Regions from separate parts of the Tepidibacter sp. Z1-5 genome, predicted to be linked through region 2. Evidence: riboswitches for the same ligand, from Rfam matches in the RefSeq annotation. Region 2 holds a riboswitch; the other holds the start of a gene.
The links. A riboswitch is a leader RNA that binds a small molecule or an ion and turns the genes downstream of it on or off. The one in region 2 is predicted to bind FMN.

Region 1: another riboswitch for FMN. It lies ahead of ribD (bifunctional diaminohydroxyphosphoribosylaminopyrimidine deaminase/5-amino-6-(5-phosphoribosylamino)uracil reductase RibD); the one in region 2 lies ahead of WJW32_RS00385 (ECF transporter S component).

What each region holds. Positions count from the first base shown of each region.
Region 1 covers NZ_JBBMMD010000045.1:59,395-71,040, reverse strand. Annotated here, with positions in the region: gene WJW32_RS10990 (HD domain-containing protein) at 1-601, shown strand, start outside; gene queC (7-cyano-7-deazaguanine synthase QueC) at 662-1,333, opposite strand; gene folE (GTP cyclohydrolase I FolE) at 1,354-1,941, opposite strand; gene queE (putative 7-carboxy-7-deazaguanine synthase QueE) at 1,947-2,612, opposite strand; gene queD (6-carboxytetrahydropterin synthase QueD) at 2,614-3,045, opposite strand; gene WJW32_RS10965 (acyl-CoA dehydratase activase) at 3,065-3,826, opposite strand; gene WJW32_RS10960 (2-hydroxyacyl-CoA dehydratase family protein) at 3,827-4,825, opposite strand; gene WJW32_RS10955 (methyl-accepting chemotaxis protein) at 5,052-7,031, opposite strand; gene WJW32_RS10950 (hypothetical protein) at 7,569-7,847, opposite strand; FMN riboswitch at 8,024-8,140, shown strand; gene ribD (bifunctional diaminohydroxyphosphoribosylaminopyrimidine deaminase/5-amino-6-(5-phosphoribosylamino)uracil reductase RibD) at 8,428-9,528, shown strand; gene WJW32_RS10940 (riboflavin synthase) at 9,532-10,182, shown strand; gene WJW32_RS10935 (bifunctional 3,4-dihydroxy-2-butanone-4-phosphate synthase/GTP cyclohydrolase II) at 10,214-11,422, shown strand; gene ribH (6,7-dimethyl-8-ribityllumazine synthase) at 11,424-11,646, shown strand, end outside.
Region 2 covers NZ_JBBMMD010000002.1:80,767-92,412, forward strand. Annotated here, with positions in the region: gene WJW32_RS00355 (flagellin N-terminal helical domain-containing protein) at 1-1,465, shown strand, start outside; gene WJW32_RS00360 (flagellar export chaperone FliS) at 1,482-1,946, shown strand; gene WJW32_RS00365 (Tex family protein) at 2,185-4,323, shown strand; gene WJW32_RS00370 (ATP-binding protein) at 4,329-6,413, shown strand; gene WJW32_RS00375 (sensor histidine kinase) at 6,424-8,007, shown strand; gene WJW32_RS00380 (amidohydrolase) at 7,995-9,149, shown strand; FMN riboswitch at 9,236-9,352, shown strand; gene WJW32_RS00385 (ECF transporter S component) at 9,459-10,061, shown strand; gene tsaE (tRNA (adenosine(37)-N6)-threonylcarbamoyltransferase complex ATPase subunit type 1 TsaE) at 10,204-10,656, shown strand; gene tsaB (tRNA (adenosine(37)-N6)-threonylcarbamoyltransferase complex dimerization subunit type 1 TsaB) at 10,656-11,372, shown strand; gene rimI (ribosomal protein S18-alanine N-acetyltransferase) at 11,362-11,646, shown strand, end outside.

The sequences.
Region 1 (11,646 bases), on a different contig from region 2:
TGAAATACATAGGATATCTGAAGAGGAATTTAAGAGTGAAGAGTGCAGAGCCTTAGATGAATATTTTTTCAATGATAATATCTTCCTAGAAAAATTCAAGAAAGGTATTGGAGGTCTAAGTCAGCATCATAATTATTTAGGAGGTCTTGCAGAGCATACCTTGAATTCCATGTATTTGGCAAAGATAATGACACATAGATATAATTGTAGATATAAAGAAATAGCAATTCTCGGAGCTAAGCTACATGATATTGGAAAAATTGAAGAATATAAAATCGATGGTCCTTTTTCTGTAACAATGCGTGGAGATATGGAAGGTCATATAGTTATGGGAGTTACTATGTTAGAAGATGCTTTTCGCTGTGGAGGAGATATTTATAGTGAAGATTTTAAAATGAGAATTAAAAGCTGTATAATTCAGCATCATGGTAAACTTGAATATGGATCTCCTAAAGTACCAAAAACAGAGGAAGCATTTATAGTACATTATGCAGATTATGTTGATGCAATGTTAAATAAAATACAGCAGGTGAGAGATATTACAGAACCTAGTAATTGGTCAGAATATGATAGAAGAATTGGAACAAAACTATATATGTAAATAAAAAAGTTCGCAGAGATATCTGTGAACTTTTTTCTCGTTGGTTACATGAGCCATGAGTTAGCGTGAAGCGAATTTTTTAAACTCTAAATATCCATTTTTTCTTAACTTACATGCAGGGCAATCTCTGCATCCATTTCCTTTAATTCCATTATAGCAAGTTAAAGTTTCGTTTTTAACTATATCAAGTACACCTAAATCGTCTGCCATTTTCCAAGTTTCAGCTTTATCAATCCACATTAATGGAGTATGAATTACAAATTGAAAATCCATAGATAGATTCAATGTAACATTTAAAGATTTTATGAATATATCTCTACAATCTGGATATCCACTAAAGTCACTTTGAGATACACCAGTTATAATATGATTTGCACCTTTTTGTTTTGCAAATATTGCAACGAAAGATAAAAATAATAAGTTTCTTCCATCTACAAATGAATTTGGAGTACCTTGTGTAGGAGAATCTTTATCTACCTCTATATCTGTTCTTGTTAAAGAATTTGGTGCTAATTGATTTAATAAATTTAAATCTAGACAATGATGTTCTACATTATATTTTTTACAGATATCCTTGGCACATTCTAACTCTAATTTATGCTTTTGACCATAATCAAATGATACTGCAATAACTTCTTTAAATCTTTTCTTTGCCCAGAATAAACAAGTAGTACTGTCTTGACCTCCACTAAATACTACTACAGCTTTTTCTTTATTTACTTCTATATTCATATAATATACCTTACCTTTCGCTATTTATATATTATCATCAGGTTGTTTTGTAAAGTTGGGTCAGTTTTAAATCGTCCTCTTAATGTAGTTGTGATTGTTTGTGCATTAGTTTTCTTTATTCCTCTAGTTGACATACATCCATGTTCGCCTTCAATAATAACTGCTACATCATCAGAATCAGTTATCATCTGTATAATTTCAGCTATATCTGTTCCTATTCTTTCTTGTAGTTGTAATCTACGCCCAACAAGATCAGCAATTCTAGCAATTTTACTAAGGCCAATTACTTTATCTTTTGGAATATATGCAACTGCCACTTTCATATTGTACATTAAAGCTAGATGGTGTTCGCAGTGACTAAAAATTTCAATATTCTTCATAAAAACAATATCTTTATTATCCTCGTGTATACTCAAATCATCTTCAAATGTTTTACCAAACATTTCTGCAATTTCTTGATTGGTATAAGCTTGTCCTTTAAATACTTCTTCATACATCTGGGCAACTCGTTTAGGAGTATCTTTTAGACCTTCTCTATCTGGATTTTCGCCTAAAGCTATTAAAATTCCTCGTATATGCTTTTCAATTTCTTTTAAATTGATATCCATTAGATTTATACACCTCTTTCATTAGGATCCCATATTATTTTGTGAAGCTGTACCTGTAAAGTAACTTTATTCATATTGTGTTTTTGCATAAATTCAACAATATCAGCCATATGAATCTTATCAAATACTGGACTTATATATACATTAGTTTTATTCACTAAATCATATTTATCTATTATATATTTGGCTTTTTCTAAATCCTCAGTACTACCTGAAACAAATTTAACTGTATCATTCTTAGTTAAGTATTTAAAATTATCAACTAACATTTTATTTTCCATATTACTTGAAGGTAGTTTATAATCCATTGTAAATCTAGGTGGATTTTTTATATTTGTAAATTCTTTTAAAGATACACTACCATTTGTTTCTATTTCAACTATAAGATCATCATCTTTTGATAATAGATTTAATAATTCTATAAGGTTATTTTGAAGTAGAGGTTCACCACCTGTTAATGTAACGTTTTTAACTTTAGTTGATTTTATATATTCGTATATTTCTTGTTCATTCATTAATTCGTAGTCAACACTTTCTTCGTTAGCCCATTTTGTATCACAATAACTGCAGTCTAAATTACACCCTGCAAATCTTATGAATAGAGCTAATTGACCAGATAAACGACCTTCTCCATTAACACTTACGAACTTTTCAACTACTTTAAAATCCATACTATTTCACCTCACATTTTTCATAAGTGGCACTATTAGTAGGAGTTTCATAAACAGTAGCCCTTTTTACATTGTATCCTTTGTCTTCCATGTAGTTAAAGAAAAAGAATGAGAAGTTTTCTGCTGTTGGTCTAAATTTAACTTCTAATATCCTGAATCCATCTTGTGATAGACATTTTAAGGTTTCTTTTCTCATAGTGTTTTCTTGTATGATTAAGGCATGATCATAGTAATCAACTATTTCTTTAACATCTTTTTTTAAATCTCCAAAATCTATTACCATACCATCTAACTGTCCACCATTAACTAATGATTCTGATTGTACTTCTATTTCTACTCTCCATCTATGACCGTGAATATTACTACATTTTCCTTCGTAATTTGCAAGAAAATGAGCACTATCGAAACTGTGTTCTGCTTTTAAAATATACATTAATGTCGTCCTCCTAAATTTACTTTACGAACTTGCTACCATAATAGCAGCATCCGATTGCTCCATTGAATTGAGGTTCTTTAACTGATATGATTTCGTCATAATCTTTCTTTAAATATTCCTTTATGGCAATGTTATTAGCAACTCCACCAGTTAAAACTAATTTTCTTCCTTTAAACTTTGTTAAAAGGGGATTTAATCTTTTATATAATGAATGATTAACTCCTGCACATAAACTTTCTATGTTAACACCTTCAGCTATTTTTCCTATTAATTCAGATTCAGAGAATACTGCACATGTTGCATTAAGCTCTACTGGATTCTCATATTCTTTACTCATATCATCAATAGATATTTCAAGTACATTTGCCATATTTTCTAAATATCTACCACATGAAGCAGCACATTTTTCATTGAGTTCTAAATCTGTTGTAATTCCTTTTTCAACTTTAACAACTTTAACATCTTGTCCACCTATATCTAGAAGTATAAAATCCTTTAAGTCTGTTTGATAGAATCCACCATAAACATGAGCTTTTATCTCATTTATAGGTGTGAATTTATTTAAGTCAGTATTGTTTCTGCCATATCCTGTAGATACAGCTATATCAATATCATCTATATTTAATTTATTTAAATCTACTGTAACTTTACCATCATAGTTACAGTAGTCTCTATAAAACGACATTGTACTAATTTTTTGTTTTTTTATTATTTTATTGTCTTCCATTACAGCAATTTTAACTTCTCGGCTTCCAAGATCTATGCCTAAAATTCTCATTTACTTTTCCTCCTTTAAATCTAATAACATATCAAGAAAAGCTTCAATTCTAAGTTTTGTTCTTGCATCTAGAGTATTTAACTTATCTCCTTCTATATTAAGGATAGGAATATCTAGCTTTTGTTTTAAGACAATATCTTCAACTGCTCTATAACAAAAAGCTTGAGTATAATGGATTATTCCATCTAATTTTCTTTCGCTAATCTGATTTTTCAACTCCATAATTCTAAACTCAGTATCATATGGATATGTGTAATCATAATACTGATTATATATATTTGTAGCTTTATCTGCTCTTGGAAAAGCAAATTCTCTTTGAACCTCGTTATATACAAAGGAGGCATTAAAATTTTCAACAAATTCGTATATATCACCAGTCATAGGAGGAACCCCAAGATATCCTAATCTAAGTTTTTTATTTATAGGTTGTCTTTTTTTTATCTTAAAAATAACATCTTTAAGTTTAGATTCGAAATTATCAATATCTCCATTTAAATCACTTAAACTTACTTGATATAAGTGGTTTTCGAAACCACTTGCTTTACTATCTATATATGTTAACTCATCAATTTCCTTAGCTAAGTTTCTAACTTTATTTAATTTAGTTCTTACTTTTTCAACTTCTTGCAGATTTACATTGAAAATATCCATGAACTTATCTAGTTCTATTTTTACATCTTCTTTTTTATGGCTGTGAGGAAATGAAAAGGGGTATACTGTAATACCTCTGAGTTCTAATACCTCTATAAGAGCTTTTGTATTAGAACAGTCACCTTCCATAACTCCAATTATTTCTTTTATATTATTCTCTATACAAGCTCCATAAATTCCTTTTATCCAGGCACACATGCTTTTAGGAAAACCATCTCTTTCTGCTATATCAATATAATGTGAATAGTCTTTAGAAGTTATAAAGAGATTATTTAAATCTATTGGTGTATATCCTGCTGCTATAAGTACTTCTACAGGAACTGTAGTTGTTAAACCTATTTTTTTCACTATCTTAATCCTCCTTATGTTTAAAAAAGGACACAAAAAAAGGGCATAACTGCCCCATAAACAAAAAAACTACCTTTAATGGTAATTTGTCCTAGTTTTGTTTATAGACAGGATGGTTACGAACTGTCTTAAATTATTATATAGATTATAATACCATTTTAAAGAGAAAATTGAAAGGATATATATTTGGCAAATAATATCCCCCTAGAAATAGGGGGTGATATTGTTATTTTTCAACTCTAAACTTATCTGTTTGTTTTTTTAAAACTTGAGACATTGAATTTAATTCGTCTATACTTGCACCTATTTCTTCAAAGGTACTTACTTGTTCTTCTATAAATGAATTTATTTCTTCAGAAGCAAGTGCATTATCTTGTGTTGTTTTCGCTATTTCGTCAATAGCTTTTGTCATATCATTAGAAATTTCAGATTCTTGTTTTGCTAAATTAGAAATCATATGAATTTTATCAGTTGTACTTTGTATAGAATCTAAAATGTTTTCAAATAAACTATTTGTATTAGTTGCTTTTTGAACGCTAATTGTTACAAATTCTTGACCTTCTTTTATTGAAATATCAGCATTGTTTGTTTTTTTCTGAACTTCTTGTATTAACAAGCTGATGTTTTCAGCAGATGTTTTACTTTCTTCAGCTAGCTTTCGAACTTCGTCAGCTACTATAGCAAAACCTCTACCTTGTTCACCGGCTCTTGCTGCTTCAATAGCTGCATTTAAAGCCAATAGATTCGTTTGCTCTGAAATTGATGTTATTATAGAAACTATTTCATCTATTTGATCAGATGAAATTTTAAGATCTTTTATAATTGCATAAACTTCATTTGTAGAATTTTTTGCTTCGTTAATACTTTCAACAACTTCTTTTATACTTTCTGAACCAAGTTGAGCAGATTCTAAAATGTTTTTACTACTTTTAGATGCAATTTCAGTTTCGTCATAAATAACTTGAGAACTAGTAGCCAGTTCTTCGATACTTGCTGCAGCTTCTTCTACAACACTAGCATTATTTTGAATACTAGAAGAAATATTATTCATTTCGATTGCAATACTTTCTATACCTTGATTTGCTTCTTCTATAGCCAGTGATACTTGATTAGATGATTCACCTAATATATTAGCATTAGATTTTGTTTGAGATATTAAAACTTGTATCTTATCAATAAATGAATTAAAGTATTGAGCTAATTCGCCTATCTCATCTTTAGTTGTCACTTCAAGTCTTTGAGTTAAATCTCCTTCACCTTCAGATATATCCTTAAGCATATTAGTAGTTTTTATTATTGGTTTTGTTATTAAAATTGAAATATATACACCGAATAATACAGCTACTACAATACTAGTAATAATACTTATAATAATTATAGCTTCTATATTTTTTACACTTTTTTGTGTTGATTTCTTAATATTCATATTTAATTCTTCAAGTAATGGCTCAAATTTGTGAATTGTATCTCTGTACTCACCTCGTAATCCATCACTACTAGTTAATCCTATTTCTTTATTGACAGAATGTATTTGATTAATTGTATCTTCATAATTGTTTATAAGTGCTGTTAAACTTGAATCATTAGATAAGGATTTTGTTTTAGATAGTGTTGATAATATTTCATTAAAATATTTTTCGTTTTTTGTTGAGAAGTATTCTTGTTCTTCCATGTAAACTTTTAACATTGAAAACTTTAGTTCATTATTTAATTGTAAATTCGCTATTTTATTTTTTGTATTCTCTAATTCTCCAATCAATCCATATTCTTCAAAGCCTACAGTATTACTTTTAGATGCTGCTTGTAAAAACATGTTGCGATAAGAATTTACCAATTTTTCCATCTCTTGAATTTGATTAGAATATTCTTGATTTGAATATATTTCTTTATATTTTTTTATTTTTTGTATTTGTTCTTGTAGATTACTGAAATTCGAGTTGAATTTATCGATGTATTTACTTTCTCCTGTTTCAAAAAATTGTGGATTAGTTAGTTCTCTTAATAAAAAGTCTTTTTCATTTTTTCTTAGTTCTAAGACAAGTGTATATAGATTATCATTGTCTAAAAGCAAATTAATTTTAGAATTACTAATGTCTTTTATAAAAACAAATGAGGTTGTTCCTATAAACAAGAAAAGGATTATCATTACTAAAAATGCTGAAAATAATTTCTGCCTTATTTTCCAATCTTTAAATTTTAATATCATGATTAGTACCTCCAATAATAATTATTTTTTTGTATACGGTAAAATAGTATTAGTTCCATAATGTGATTATTTTTAATTATATAGTCATTTTTTGTTATTTACAACTTAGAATTGTTGTAAAAATATTCCGAACCTAATTATGGAAATTAAAACAAAAGATCGTATATGGCGAAATATTAGGAAAAGGCTATTAGTAGATAACTAATAGATTTAAGATAATATTACATACAAGAAATTATATAGGTTTATACTTGTGGTATTTTGATAAAATAACTGTATTTCCACTATTTTCAAACGATAGAGAAGTAAGAATTATTGTGGGATGAACTTATGTAAATTTTAAGAAGTGAGCTTGTAGGAGAGAGAGCTTATTAGTAAGCAGAAAGCGAATATTATCTAAAAGTTAAATTTCTCAAGATTTATAATTTTAAGGTATATATAGAAACTTAATGGTTTCTCGATCAGCTTACCAAAAATGGAAATTACAGAACTAAAAATTCAGATGGAGTAATAATTCCATCTGAATTAAGTTTCACTTTATCTTTTATCGATGTTATAATCAGTATGGTCATTTCCATAATAATGAAGGTCACTAGTTATTCTTATTGTATGTCTATCTTTATTGTGTTTGATTTTCACATTTTCAAATCTACCGTCATCTTGTACATCAACTAAGTACTGTTGAATTAAATCATCTGCAATATCATCACTTACATTATTATATACTTTGAAAAATTCTCTTTCTGAAATTTCAAGTGTTAAATCGTATGTTTCATCTTCTCTTTTATTTCTCATTTCTTTTATATCAGTAAACATAGCCTTCCTCCTAAGTTTTAGATTGAAAATTTTAATTAATATATTTATAAAAAAGTTTCCTATATTTAAATTATAACCATTTATGATTTAAAAATTTATTAAACGGATAAAAAAATATAAACATATAGGTTGTTATTGACAAAAATAATTTTGTATGTTAAATTTAAAAAAACTAAATAAATCTTCAGGGCAGGGTGAAATTCCCGACCGGTGGTATAGTCCACGAACCACAATGTGGTTGACTTGGTGAGATTCCAAGACCGACAGTAAAGTCTGGATGGGAGAAGATAAATTAATAAAATAATATAATGCTATTATTTAGGTATTATAAACAAATGAATTTATAATTTGTTTATAATATTAACTAAAGAATTGAAATAGCAATTATTTTAAGCAGCTAAAGTCTGTAAAGACTCGTTGGCGGCATAAGTACATTTTTATTAATTAGATTGTAAGCTCTGAAGATATATATCTTCAGAGCTTTTTTAATATAAGGAAAGTATTAATTTTATGTATTTAGATAACTATAGTAATATGAGTTAGAATAGTGAGAATTTTAAGGATAAGATGAGGTGATTATGTGGACAGTAAGTATATGAAAAGAGCTATTGAATTAGCACTTAAAGGAAAAGGATATACTAGTCCTAATCCTTTAGTAGGTGCTGTTATTGTAAAAGAAGGTAGAATTATTGGTCAAGGGTATCATGAACACTATGGAAAAGCTCATGCAGAAGTAAATGCTGTTAATAATGCTTGTGAGGATGTTACAGGAGCAACAATGTACGTAACATTAGAGCCATGTTCTCACTTTGGAAAAACACCTCCATGTGCACAACTACTTATAGATAAGAAAATAAAGAAAGTTATTATAGGAATGATGGACCCTAATCCAATAGTAGCAGGAAGAGGTATAAAACTTTTAAGAGAAAATCGAATAGAAGTTACTGTAGGCGTTTTAGAAGAAGAAGTAAAAAAAATGAATGAAATATTTATTAAATATATATCGAAAAAATTGCCATTTTGTATTTTAAAAACTGCCATGACATTAGATGGTAAAATTGCAACAAGTACAGGAGATTCAAAGTGGATTACTAATGAAAAATCACGAGAATATGTTCATGAAATAAGACATCAAGTTTCAGGAATAATGGTGGGTATAGGAACTGTCTTAGCAGATAATCCTTCATTAACGACTAGATTAGAAGATAAAGAAGGTGTTGATCCCGTTAGAATTATAGTAGATACAAAAGGAAGAATACCTTTAGAATCAAAAGTTTTAAATATTAATTCAAAATCAAAAACGATTATTGCGACAACTGAAAAGGCTGATAAAAATAAGCTTAAATTGATTAAAGAAAAAAAAGCAGAAATAATTATTACTCCACTAAAGAACAACCAAGTAGATTTAGGGTATCTGATTCAAAAACTTGGAGAAATGAAGATTGATAGTATTTTAATAGAAGGTGGCTCTACTTTAAACTATAGTATCTTAAATGAAGGATATGTAGATAAGGTAATCTCATTTATTGCACCAAAGATTATAGGTGGAGAGAATGCCAAAACTCCAGTGGGCGGTGTAGGAATAGAGTATATTAAAAATGCTATAGAATTAGAAAGCTTTGAAGTAAAAATGTTTGAACAAGATATTATGATTGAAGGCTACTTAAGAAAGGAAGAATAAAGTATGTTTACTGGATTAATAGAAGAAATAGGAACTGTACATACTATTAAAAAAGGATTAAAGTCAGCCCAGATTACAATAGGTGCAAGTAAAATAATGAATGATGTTAAATTAGGGGATAGTATTAGTACAAATGGTGTTTGTCTGACTGTTGTCGAGTTTACAAAAAATTCATTTACGGTTGATGTTATGCCTGAAACTATTAGAAGAAGTAATTTAAAAGATTTAAAGCATGGTAGTTTAGTGAATTTAGAACGAGCTTTGAAGGTTAATGATAGATTAGGTGGACATATTGTTTCTGGACATATAGATGATGTAGGTAAGATAAAGAAAATAGAAGAAGAAGATAATGCTACTTGGGTTTCTATTGAGGCTCCGCCAAATATATTGAAATATGTAATAGAAAAAGGTTCTATAGCAATTGATGGTACCAGCCTAACGGTAGCTTATGCTGGGTTAGATGTTTTTAAAGTTTCAATAATACCACTAACAAAAGAAGAGACTACTTTACTTGGCAAAAAAGTTGGAGATGAAGTGAACTTAGAGTGTGACATGATGGGCAAGTATATTGAAAGGCTATTAGAATTTAAAGAAGATGAAAAAAAGAAAAGCAATATAGATTTAAATTTCTTAACAAGAAATGGATTCATGTAAAGTGAAACTTAAAAATAGGGGTGAGTTATAAATGAAATTTAACACTATAGAAGAAGCGATAGAAGATATTAAAAATGGAAAGATGATAGTTGTAGTTGATGATGAAGATCGTGAGAATGAAGGAGATCTTTTAATGGCAGCTGAGAAAGCTACACCAGAAGCAATCAACTTTATGGCAAAGTTCGGTAGAGGACTTATTTGTGCTCCTATGTCTAAAGAAAGATTAAGTGAACTAAATATTCATTCTATGGTATCTAATAATACTGATCCAAAAGAAACTGCTTTTACAGTTTCTGTAGATGCAACAAGTACAACAACAGGAATATCTGCTAAAGAAAGAGCAATGACAATTCAAAAACTGGTAGATAATAAAGCTTGTTCAAAAGATTTCACAAGACCAGGGCATATTTTTCCATTAGTAGCTAAAAAAGGTGGAGTACTTAAAAGAGCTGGTCATACTGAAGCGGCAGTAGATATAGCTAAACTTGCGGGTCTATATCCAGCAGGAGTAATTTGTGAAATTATGAATGAAGATGGAACAATGGCAAGAGTTCCTGAATTAGTTGAATACACAAAAAAACATAATCTAAAGTTAATAACAATAGCAGATTTAATTGCATATAGAAGAAAAAACGAACTTTTAGTAGAAAGAGTTACTAAAGCTAACTTACCTACAAAGTATGGAAACTTTGAAATGGTTGGATATATTAACAAATTGAATGGAGAGCATCATATTGCACTAGTAAAAGGTAATGTTGATGACAAAGAACCAGTACTTGTTAGAGTTCATTCAGAATGTCTTACTGGAGATGCTTTTGGATCTTTAAGATGCGATTGTGGTGATCAATATGCAGAAGCTATGAAAAAAATTGAAAAAGAAGGAAGAGGAGTTTTATTATACATGCGTCAAGAAGGGCGTGGTATTGGATTAATCAATAAAATAAAGGCTTATGCTTTACAAGATGAAGGAATGGATACTGTAGAAGCTAATCTGTCATTAGGATTTCCTGATGATCTTAGAGATTATGGAATAGGTGCTCAGATATTATGTGATTTAGGTATCAAAGAAGTAAAGCTTATGACTAATAACCCTAAGAAAATATCTAGTCTTTCTGGGTATGGTATAGAAATAGTAGAAAGAGTTCCAATACAGATGAATCACAATGAAAAAAATGAATTTTATTTAAAGACAAAAAAAAATAAAATGGGACATATTCTAAAATTTGAGGAGGAAAAATAATATGAGAATTTATGAAGGAAAATTAGTTGCAAAAGAGCAGAAGTTTGGAATAATTGTTGGTAGGTTCAATGAATTTATTGGAGGTAAGTTATTATCGGGTGCTTTAGATGGGCTAAAAAGACATGGGGTTGATGAAGAAAATATTGAGATTGCATGGGTTCCAGGTGCTTTTGAGATACCACTTGTTGCTAAAAAGATGGCTAAATCAAAAAAATATGATGGGG
Region 2 (11,646 bases):
TGATCAATTATCTATATGGATAGATGGAGAAGAAAAAGTAGTTAATTTAACTCAAACAGATGGTAGTACTGATGTAAATGATTTTATGGAGCTTGTAAATGATGCTTTAGGAGATTCAGCTAAGGCTGTTTTAAATAAATATGGACAAATAGAGATCACAACTGCATCTATAGGTGGAAGAAGTGAAGTGAAATTTACAGGAAATGCTGCAACTAAAATATTTGGTATGGAGCCAGCAACGGTAACTGGAACTACTGATTTTAATGGTGGTCAAGATTTTGGAACTACTGCTGACGGAAAAAAAATAAAAATAAATGGTAATGAAGTAACTCTAAATAATGTAAAGGGAATAGGGAATGGATCAGGAACGGGTACAGCTGATGATATCTCAATAGATGATGCTATAGATGCTTTACAAAAAGATATAGATACAGTTTCGGAACTACAAGGAAAAATTAAAGTTGAAAAAGATTCTACTGGTAAAAAGATAGTACTTACAACAGTTGATTTGGGAACAGAAGCTAAATTAAAGCTAGAAGCGGGAGCACCTGATGGATTAGGAGTATTAGGACTTACTGCAGCAGATAAGCAAGGAGCAGGGACTAATAAAGCTATGGGAAAAGCAGAAAATGCAACAAATACAGCAAAAGGAAGTTTTTACTTTGATGCAGTTCCTGAGGTTGGCTCAACGATTAAAATAGGAGATGAAATTATAGAGTTCTTTGATAGTAGCATATCTCCATATGTAGGTTCAAATAGACCTATTGATATAAATGGTAAAACTACTGCTGAAGCTGTTGTAGAAGAAATAGTAAATAAGTTTGCAACAGGAATAGACGGAGTAACTTTAAGTGAAGATCCTAGTTTTGATTTAGGAGCATCAGGAACATCTACAAATGCTAGATTAAACATAGTGGCTACAAAGGCAGGATTTGATGGGAATTTAATATATCTTGAAGGTACTCCAGATGATTTCACTACAAATCTTCAAGTAGGAGCAAATACAGGACAAAGATTCCGTCTTCAAATAGGAAATATAGGAGCAAAAGAATTAAAAATAAGTGCTGATAATCCAACAAGAAATCCAGGGGTTAAAGGTGCTTCTTATGTAAAGACAGGAGCAAGTGTTACAAATGGAATTTCTTCAAGTATGACAGAATATGCAGTAGATGTAACTTCTGAAGAAAAAGCTTCTGCAGCTATTAAAGTATTTGACAATGCTATAGTTCAAATAGCATCTGAGAGGTCAAAGCTTGGTGCTACTCAAAATAGACTTGAGCATACTATTGCAAATCTTGATAATACTAATGAAAACTTAACCGCTGCTATGTCTCGTATAGAAGACACTGATATGGCTCTTGAAATGGCTAATTATCAAAAATTAAATGTACTTCAACAAGCAGGGGTATCAATGCTTGCTCAAGCTAATCAACAGCCGCAAGCAATTCTTAAATTACTTGGTTAAGATTGGAGGTAATTAGATGATAGAAAAAGAATATTTAGCTTCAAGGGTTGCAACTGCTAATGAGGCACAGCTTGTAGCTATTATATATGAAGGATTAATTGATACATTTAATGAATGTATTTCTAATCTAGATAAAAAAGAAAGTTTAGATATTTTAATGGATAAGTGTAGAGATATATTAGCAGAGCTTATGGGCACATTAACAGGAGATTCTGAAATAGCAAATAACTATAAGAGATTATATTTATATATTAATAATATTATAACTGAAGGCTATATGACGAAGGATAAATCTAAGTTTGAAGAAGCTATAAAGGTAATGAAACCTTTGTATGAAGGTTGGAATGAACTTGGAGAAAAAATGTATATGGAAAACATAGATACAAATAAAGCCCCTAAAGTTGTAGTTGGAATGACATATGGAAAAGGATATGTTAATGAGAGTATAATGAATAATCAGGATAGATGGGAAAAAGGATAGACATAAAAGAGTCTCGCATTGTAAATAATAATGCGAGACTCTTTTGTAATATAAAGGAAACTTAATTCAGATGGAATTTTTACTTCAACTGAATTTTTAGCTTTCGGATAAAGCGAATTGAGATGAATGAAAATTGAAAATAATTCAAAAAAAGTATGATATTACATCAAACTAGTTTTTGAATATATAGTTTTTTTGATATAATGATTTTATAAGTTCGGATTAAGGAGAGATTAAGATGAATATAGAGAAAATACTACAAGAAGAATTGAATTTAAAATCTTCTCAGGTAATAAATACTATAAAAATGATAGATGATGGAAATACTATACCTTTTATTGCTAGATATAGAAAAGAGATGACTGGAAATTTAAGTGATGTTGTATTAAGAGAGTTTTATGATAGATTAAATTATCTTAGAAATTTGAAGAATAGAAAAGAAGATGTTGTTAGAATAATAGAAGAAGGCGGAAACTTAACAGATAAAATAAAAACAGATATAAAAAATGCTAAAACATTACAAGAGGTTGAAGATATCTATGTTCCATTTAAGCCTAAAAAAAGAACTAGAGCCACTATAGCTAAAGAAAAAGGGCTAGAAAAATTAGCTATATCTATAATGAATTATGATATAGAGGATATAAATAGTGAAGCTAAGAAATATATAGATAAAGATGTTAAAAATGAAGAAGAAGCCATAAAAGGGGCTCTTGATATAATAGCTGAAATTATATCTGAGGATGCTTCTCTTAGAAAGATTATAAGGAGAATAGCTTTAAATGATGGAGTTATATCATGTAAAGGAAGCACAGATGAAAAATCTGTATACGATATGTATTATTCTTATTCTGAAAAAGTTAAAACTATGGCATCGCATAGGATTTTGGCTATAAATAGAGGGGAAAAAGAAAAATTCTTGAAAGTTAAATTAGAACTTAATGAAGATATGATTATAGACAAGATAAAAAGTATTAATTTAAAGAATAAATCCAGTCAGTTGTCAAATTATATTGAACAAGCTATAAATGATTCATATAAAAGACTTATATTTCCTTCGATAGAGAGGGAGGTAAGAAGCTATTTAACTGAAAAGGCACAGGAAAGGGCTATAAAGGTATTTGGAGAAAATATAAAAAAATTATTGCTTCAACCTCCTGTTAAAGCAAATGTGGTTATGGGATTTGACCCTGCGTATAGAACTGGGTGTAAAATAGCTATAGTTGATGAAAATTCAAAATTACTAGATACAACTACAATTTATCCTACAAAACCTCAAAATGATGAGGAAGGATCTAAGAAGGTATTAATAGAACTTATAAATAAATACAATGTAAATATAATAGCTATAGGAAATGGTACTGCATCAAGGGAATCTGAGATGTTTGTCGCTAATTTAATAAAAGAAATAGATAAAGATATAAAATATATAATAGTAAGCGAAGCTGGTGCATCTATTTACTCAGCGTCATCATTAGCTACAGAGGAACATCCGGATATTAATGTTTCTATAAGGGGAGCAATATCTATAGCAAGAAGACTTCAAGATCCTCTTGCAGAGCTTGTAAAGATAGAGCCGCAACATATAGGTGTTGGACAATATCAACATGATATGAATCAAAAAAGGTTAGGATCAGTATTGGAAGGAGTAGTTGAGGACAGTGTAAATGCTGTAGGAGTTGATTTAAATAGTGCATCTTATTCTCTTCTTGAACATGTAGCTGGAATAAGTAAGTCGGTTGCTAAAAATATAGTTATATATAGAGAAGAAGTTGGAGAATTTAAATCTAGAAAAGAGCTTAAAAAAGTGAAAAGGTTAGGACCTTCAGCATTCGTGCAGTGTGCAGGATTTTTGAGAATAGATAATTCAAAAAATGTATTAGACAATACAGGAGTTCATCCAGAAAGTTATGATATATGTGAAAAATTAATAAAAAGGTTAGGATATACACTTGATGATATAAAGAATAAGAAGATAGAAGATATAGACGATAAAATTAAAAGTTTGGGTATAGAAAATTTGAGTTTAGAATTAAATGTAGGGGTTTTAACTTTAAAAGATATAATAAATGAAATTAAAAAGCCTGGCAGGGATCCTAGAGATGAAAGTATAAAACCTGTGTTTAGAAGTGATGTTTTAAAAATAGAAGATATTAAAGAAGGTATGATACTTAAGGGGACGGTTAGAAATGTAGTTGATTTTGGAGCTTTCGTCGATATTGGAATTAAGAATGATGGATTAGTTCATAAATCACAAATGAGCGATAGATTCGTTAAAGATCCAATGCAAATTGTATCTATAGGAGATATAGTAGATGTTAAAGTTATACAAATAGACTTACAAAAGCATAAGGTATCACTTTCTATGAAGGGGATTTAAATTATATGAGTATATGTAAATCATTAAGTATGGCGAGTAAGTTAAATAGTAACATGATACTTAGCACTAAACTTTATAGAGATTATACAATATTATTTAAATATATTAATTTTATTTTACGCAAAGAAGGCAGAATAATTATAATAGTAGATGGAAATTATGAAAATGAATTTTTTACTGAAGAAGAATTAAAACAATATAGATTATACGAGCACATAAAATCAGGTAAAATTATTATAAAAAATCGTGAAAATTTTGTAAATGATATGGAGTTATTTTATAAATTGAAAGTAGAAAGTGAAAAATTAGGGTATAAAACTAATTACATAGTAGGTATTTATTCTAGCGCTATTAATATGAAAACAGAGTTGATAAAGAATGTTATAAAAAATGGATATAAATTCTGTTGTTATTATAATGTACTTGAATTATCAATAGAAGATTTACTTGAAATATCGGTTTATTATGAAACTATATTGTTTGAAGATGATGAAACTATTGAAATATACAATAATAAAAAAATTAAGGAACTTGAATTGATATTACAAAGTATACGATCATCTGTTATAGCAAAAAAAAATACATACGATAATGTAAAAGATCTTGAAAAACTTAACTCTTTTTTAGGGAGTGTAAATAAAATAAGTAATTTAGATGATTTTTTAAAGAAGTTTTTAGATCTTGTAAGTAGCATAACGGATTGTAAAAGAAGTGGTATTTTGACTAAGTCTGAGTTTGAAAATTTTCAGATACATTATGAAAAGGGAATTTCGTGTGAGTGTGTTAAAGGTTACATAAATATAACTTTTAATGAAAATGAATTGATAAAAACTGTGGATAAAAATAATAAAATCATGGTATTTTTAAATATAAATGAATTCACTGTGATTTATTTATGTTTTGATAAGGATGTAAAAAAATATATAAATAAAGAAATACTTGAAATATACTCTTCTTCTGCTAAAAATATAGTAAATTCATTTCTAGAAAAGATAAAGAATGATAGAATAATAAGTCAGAATGAAAAGCTAAAGGCTCTTGGTGAAATAGCTAATGGAGTAGCACATGATTTTAATAATATATTGGCTACTATATCAGGGTATGTTGATTTATCTCTTGCTAAAAGACAAGATGATAATATTAGAGAATATTTGGAAATTATAAAAAGAGCTTCTCTTGATGGAGCAGAAATGTTGAGACGAATTCAAGAGTTTACTAAAAACATAAGAGAAGAAGAAAATTCTTTTTTTAGATTTGAAAGAATTATGAAGATAGTTCTAAATATGATAAACCCTAGGATCGATGATAAGGCTATGCTCGGTATAGATATAAATATAAATGAAGAATTAGATGCTAAAGGGTACGTTAAAGGTAGAGAATTTGAGATAAGAGAAGTTATGATAAATATCTTAAATAATGCTATAGATGCTATGCCTAGTGGCGGAGATATAAAAATAAAAACATATAATATAGATAATTATATTTATATTGAAATAGAGGATTCGGGTGATGGTATACCTAAGAATATTCTATCTAGAATATTTGACCCATTTTTTTCTACTAAAGGAGTTAATGGAAATGGTATAGGATTATCGGTATCATACAAGATAATAAAAGACCATGGGGGTAGCATAAAGGTTGAAACTGAAGAAGGAATAGGAACTAAGTTTATAATTTCACTTCCAATGCATTTGGAAGAAATTATCAATATAAATACTGAAAGTGAAGAAAAAGATGAAAAGTACCATAAAATATTAGTTGTAGATGACAAAATACAAGTTGCAATGGCAACGGGGGAAATAATAAAGAGTATAGGAAAAGAAGTAGACATATGCTATAGCGGTAAAGAAGCACTCCAAAAACTAGAAGTTGAGAAATATGACTTAATAATAAGTGACTTGGCAATGCCTAATCTAAATGGAATAGAGCTTGCAAAAAAAGTAAAAGACAAATATCCTCATATAAAGTTTGTTTTAATGACAGGCTGGTTAGGTGATATAGATAATTATAATGATACGACAATTGATTATATACTGGAAAAACCATTTGGCATAGATGAAATAAAGAAAATACTACAGATGCTAAATTAGGAGGAGTATGATGATTCAGTGGGGAAATATAGGGGTTATAGGTTCATCTAAACTGTTTGCAGTAGATTTAATGAAAAAAACTATAGACGAATCGCTGGATAATAATAGAAAATGTGCGTTTTTAGGAGATAAGAAAGTACTAGAAATGATAGGACATTATAGAGATGATGAAGTAATCGTTATAGAAGATAATAAATTTGAAGTAGATGAATACAAAAAAAATAAAAAATATTTTAACATGAGTATAGTTGTAACTTCGGATTGGATACATAAATACAGATATTATATTTTAGAAAATAAAGAGGAATACATTGATATTATAACTAATGAAAATTATAAACTATTAATATTTTTTAATATAATAGATTTTGAAATTGAAATTATGGATGAATTTTTAACAATTTATGATAAATTGATATTTGAAGATGAGAATGAAAGACAGACTATAAAAGTTGAAGACATAAGTAATATAAAATTTTTATTAAAATCTATAAAAAAATCTAAAATAGATAATCTAGACCTTCAAAAGAATAAAAAGAATCTAGAAACTTTAAATAACTCTATAATAAATTTTAGTTTCGAGAGTGACATTGAAAAAATAATAAAGAATGTTATAGAAACTGTACTTGAAATAACTGCTGCGGACTATGGTTCTATAACAGTATTATTTAGTAGTAATAAAATAGAAAAAGAATATTCTTACGCTAACATAGATATGACTTATAGTTATAGAATACATTGTAATGGAGAAATAGTAGGAATATTAACGCTTGGATACCGAGAAGGTTATAATAAAGGCAAAGCAGATGAATACATAATAGATGTTATATGCAAGAGTTTGGGAGATATAATATACGCAATAAAAGAAAAAGAAGAAGGCAAAATGCTTAAAAAAACAGATAAAAACATAAGATATACTGGTGAACTTGCCGGAGGAATAGTGCATGATCTCAACAATATATTTTCTATAATAAAGGGATATACTCAGCTTCTTGGAATAAATAAACAGGCTTCTAATATAAAAGAATATATAAATATAATCTACGATGGAGCTAATGAAGCTATAGACAAGGTTAAAACTTTGCAGGATTTTTCTAGAAACATAAGAGAAGATAAGAAATATGTATTAATAAATGATATAATTAAAAAAGCCATAAAGACTACTAGACCTAAATGGGAGAATATGACTTATATAAAAGGCATAAATATAGACATAATACTGAATTTAAATAGTGAAAAAACTATATTCGTACAAGAATCTGACATACAAGAATCAATTGTAAATATGATATTAAATTCAGTGGATTCTATGGAAGAAGGCGGAAATATATATATAAACACTTATGATTTAGACGGTGAAGTGTTAATGGAAATAATAGACCAAGGAAAAGGAATGGATAAAGAAATATTAGATAAAATATTTGAACCATTCTTTACTACAAAGCAAAAAAGTACAGGGCTTGGTCTTAGTATAGTTAAGAAAAATGTAGAGGCAAACGAAGGTAATATAGGTGCCACTTCTATTAAAGGACAGATGTCTAAGTTTGAAATAAGATTGCCTATAAAGGAGGAAAATGCAGAATGTTATGCATAAAAAATGCTAAAATAAATACTGTAACAAATGGAATTATACAAGGAGATATATTAATCCAAAACGGTAAGATAAAAGAAATAGGAAAAGACATAGTTGTACCTCTAGATGTAAAAGTGGTAGATGCAAAAGAAAACCATGTATTTCCAGGATTTATAGACCCTCATACTCATGTTGGAATGTGGGAAGATGGAATGGGATATGAGGGTGCTGATGGAAATGAAGAGACAGATCCTATAACTCCGCACTTAAGTGCTGTTGATGGCATTAATGCAATGGATAGAAACTTTAAAGAAGCATATGAGGGTGGAATAACTACTGTGGCAAGTGGACCTGGAAGTGCTAACGTTATAGGAGGTCAATTTATAGCTTTAAAGACATATGGAGATAGAATAGATGATATGGTATTAAAGACTATAGGAATGAAAATAGCTTTTGGAGAAAATCCAAAATCAGCATATGGAAAAGAAGATAAAACTCCTCAAACTAGAATGGCAACGGCAGCTCTACTTAGAGAGACATTAAAAAGAGCTCAATTTTATCTTGAGGATATGATAGATTATGAAGAAGATGAAGATTGTGATAGACCTGAATATGACAATAAGCTAGAGGCATTGATTCCTGTTCTTAAGAAAGAAATACCACTTAAAGCTCATGCACATAGAGCTGATGATATATTTACAGCTATTAGGATAGCAAAAGAATTTGATTTAAATCTAACAATTGACCATTGTACTGAAGGTCACTTAATAACAAAGCATTTAGCTAAAGAAAACTACCCTGTTCTTGTAGGACCGTCTTTATCGGAAAGATGTAAAATAGAGCTTAGAAATTTAACATTTGAAACACCTGGAATTCTGTCAAATGAAGGGCTTAATGTTTCTCTAATGACAGATCACCCTGTTGTTCCAATTCAATATCTACCTCTTTGCGCATCTCTTGCTGTAAAAGCTGGAATGGATAAGAATAAAGCTATAGAAGCTATAACTATAAACCCTGCTAAGGTTTTAGGTCTTGAAGATAGAATTGGATCTATAGAAGTTGGAAAAGATGCGGATATAGTTATATGGAATGGACATCCGCTTGATATTCAAAGTAACGTAGTATGTACTATAATAAATGGTGAGGTAGTTTACTCAGCTTAATTTAGACTAGTATATATTTAAAATTATTTTGACAAATTATTGGAAAAGTATTAATATAATATTAAATAAAACTAAAAAAGTATGAAGATAATCTTCAGGGCAGGGTGAAATTCCCGACCGGCGGTAAAGCCCGCGAGCCATTTGATGGCAGACTTGGTTAGATTCCAAGGCCGACAGTAAAGTCTGGATGAAAGAAGATGATAAGATAGTGTATGTATATGCATATCTGTATCTATTTTGATTATTAAGCCTGAAGAATATCTTCAGGCTTTTGTTATTATTTTAAGCGAATTTCAGGGAGGTATAAATATGTATAATCAAGCTACAACGAAAAAGAATCTTTTTACGACATCTGTTTTAGTTAAAATATCTATTTTATCTGTGATATCATACTTAATAATGTTTATTGAATTTCCAATAATATTTGCACCGGGATTTTTAAAATTAGATTTTTCTGATATACCAGCTATAATAGGTGGGTTTGCTCTAGGTCCAGTGGCAGGAATATTTATAGAACTTATAAAGAATTTACTACACTTTGTAACAAAGAGCTCTACTGGTGGAGTTGGAGAAATAGCTAACTTTTTAATAGGAGGAGCTTTCGTATTTATATCATCTGGAATATATCATCTTAAAAAGAATAAGAGAAATGCTATAATTGGATGCTTAATAGGAACAATAGGTATGAGTATAGTAGGAGCTTTAGCTAACTATTATATACTTATTCCGTTTTACGCAAATATGTTTCCAATAGATGCAATAGTTCAAATGGGAACTGTTGTAAACAAGAATATAGTAGATGTTAAGACTTTAATATACTATGGAGTTGTACCGTTTAATATATTTAAAGGTATTGTAATGTCTGTTGTTACAGCTGTATTGTATAAGAAGGTTTCTTGTATAATAAAATAGATTTAATATAATGATAATAAAAGCCATGAATAATATTCATGGCTTCTGTTTTTTTGTATTATTATAATTTTTCGTGTTTTTTGATATAATAAGGTGCATAGTGATTATTTGGTTAAAACTAAGGTTGGATAGGAGCAGAAACATGGAAAAGATATATTTAAAAAATGAACAAGAGACTAGCGAAATTGGATATAGATTGGGACAACTTTTAAATAAAGGTGATGTAGTATGTTTAATAGGAGATTTAGGTGCTGGAAAAACTACTATAACAAAGAGTATAGCAAAAGCACTTGAAGTAGATGATTATATTACAAGTCCTACATTTACTATAGTTAATGAATACGATGGGAAATATCCACTTTATCATTTTGATGTTTACAGAATATCATCTAGTGAAGATATGTATGAGATAGGATTTGAAGAGTATTTATATGGAGATGGAATATGTATTATAGAGTGGGCTAATTTAATAGAAGATATACTTCCTGATGAATACATAAATATAGAACTTAATTACAAAGAAGAGGGTAGAGAAATGATACTTACTCCTCATGGAAAACATTATGAAAACATAGTAAAGGAGATAATTAAATAATGAAGGTACTTGGAATAGATACATCTTCAAAAGCTGCATCGGTTGCCATTATGGAAGATGATAAACTTATATCAGAATATACTATAAATAATAACAAAACACATTCACAAAAACTTATGCCAATAATTGAAAATATGTTTGAACTTAATGAAATGAGTGCAGACGATATAGATTTAATATCAGTATGCGTAGGTCCTGGTTCATTTACAGGGCTTAGAATTGGAGTTGCTACAGCTAAAGCTATAGCTCATGCGATAGATGTACCTATGGTTATTGTAAATTCACTTGAAGCACTTGCATTTAACATATCTATGACAAACAAAACAGTATACCCTATGATAGATGCACAAAAAAAACAGGTGTATACTTGTAAATATTCTTGGGACAAAGAATCTTTATTAAAAGTAGGAGAAATAGATGTAAAAAAAGTAGAAGATTTAGCTGAAGAACTTAAATCTTCATTAGAAGAATTCGTATTAATTGGAGAAGGTGCAGATTTACATAAAGAAGTTTTTGAAAATATAAATAACGTATATATAGCTCCTAATTCTCATAGATTATCAAGAGCATCTAGCATATGCGAAATAGGTATACAGAAATTTAAAAAAGGAGATACAAAAACTCATTATGATGTAGTACCTTATTATATAAGAAAATCTCAGGCAGAGGTTCAATATGAAGAAAAGATTAAGAGGTTAAAGGAAGATGGAAAATAATATAGTTATAAGAAATTTACAAGAAAAAGATATAGATGATTTAGTTGAAATAGAAGAACTTTGCTTTAAGACACCTTGGACAAAGAATTCCTTACAAAAAGAACTCAAAAACAAACTTGCTAGATACAAGGTAATAGAGAAAGATTCAAAAATAGTAGCCTATGCAGGAATATGGTTTGTAGTAGATGAAGGTCATATAACAAATGTTGCTGTTCATCCTGATTATAGAGGACTAGGGTATGGAAATCAAGTAATAGAAGCTTTAATAGACGAA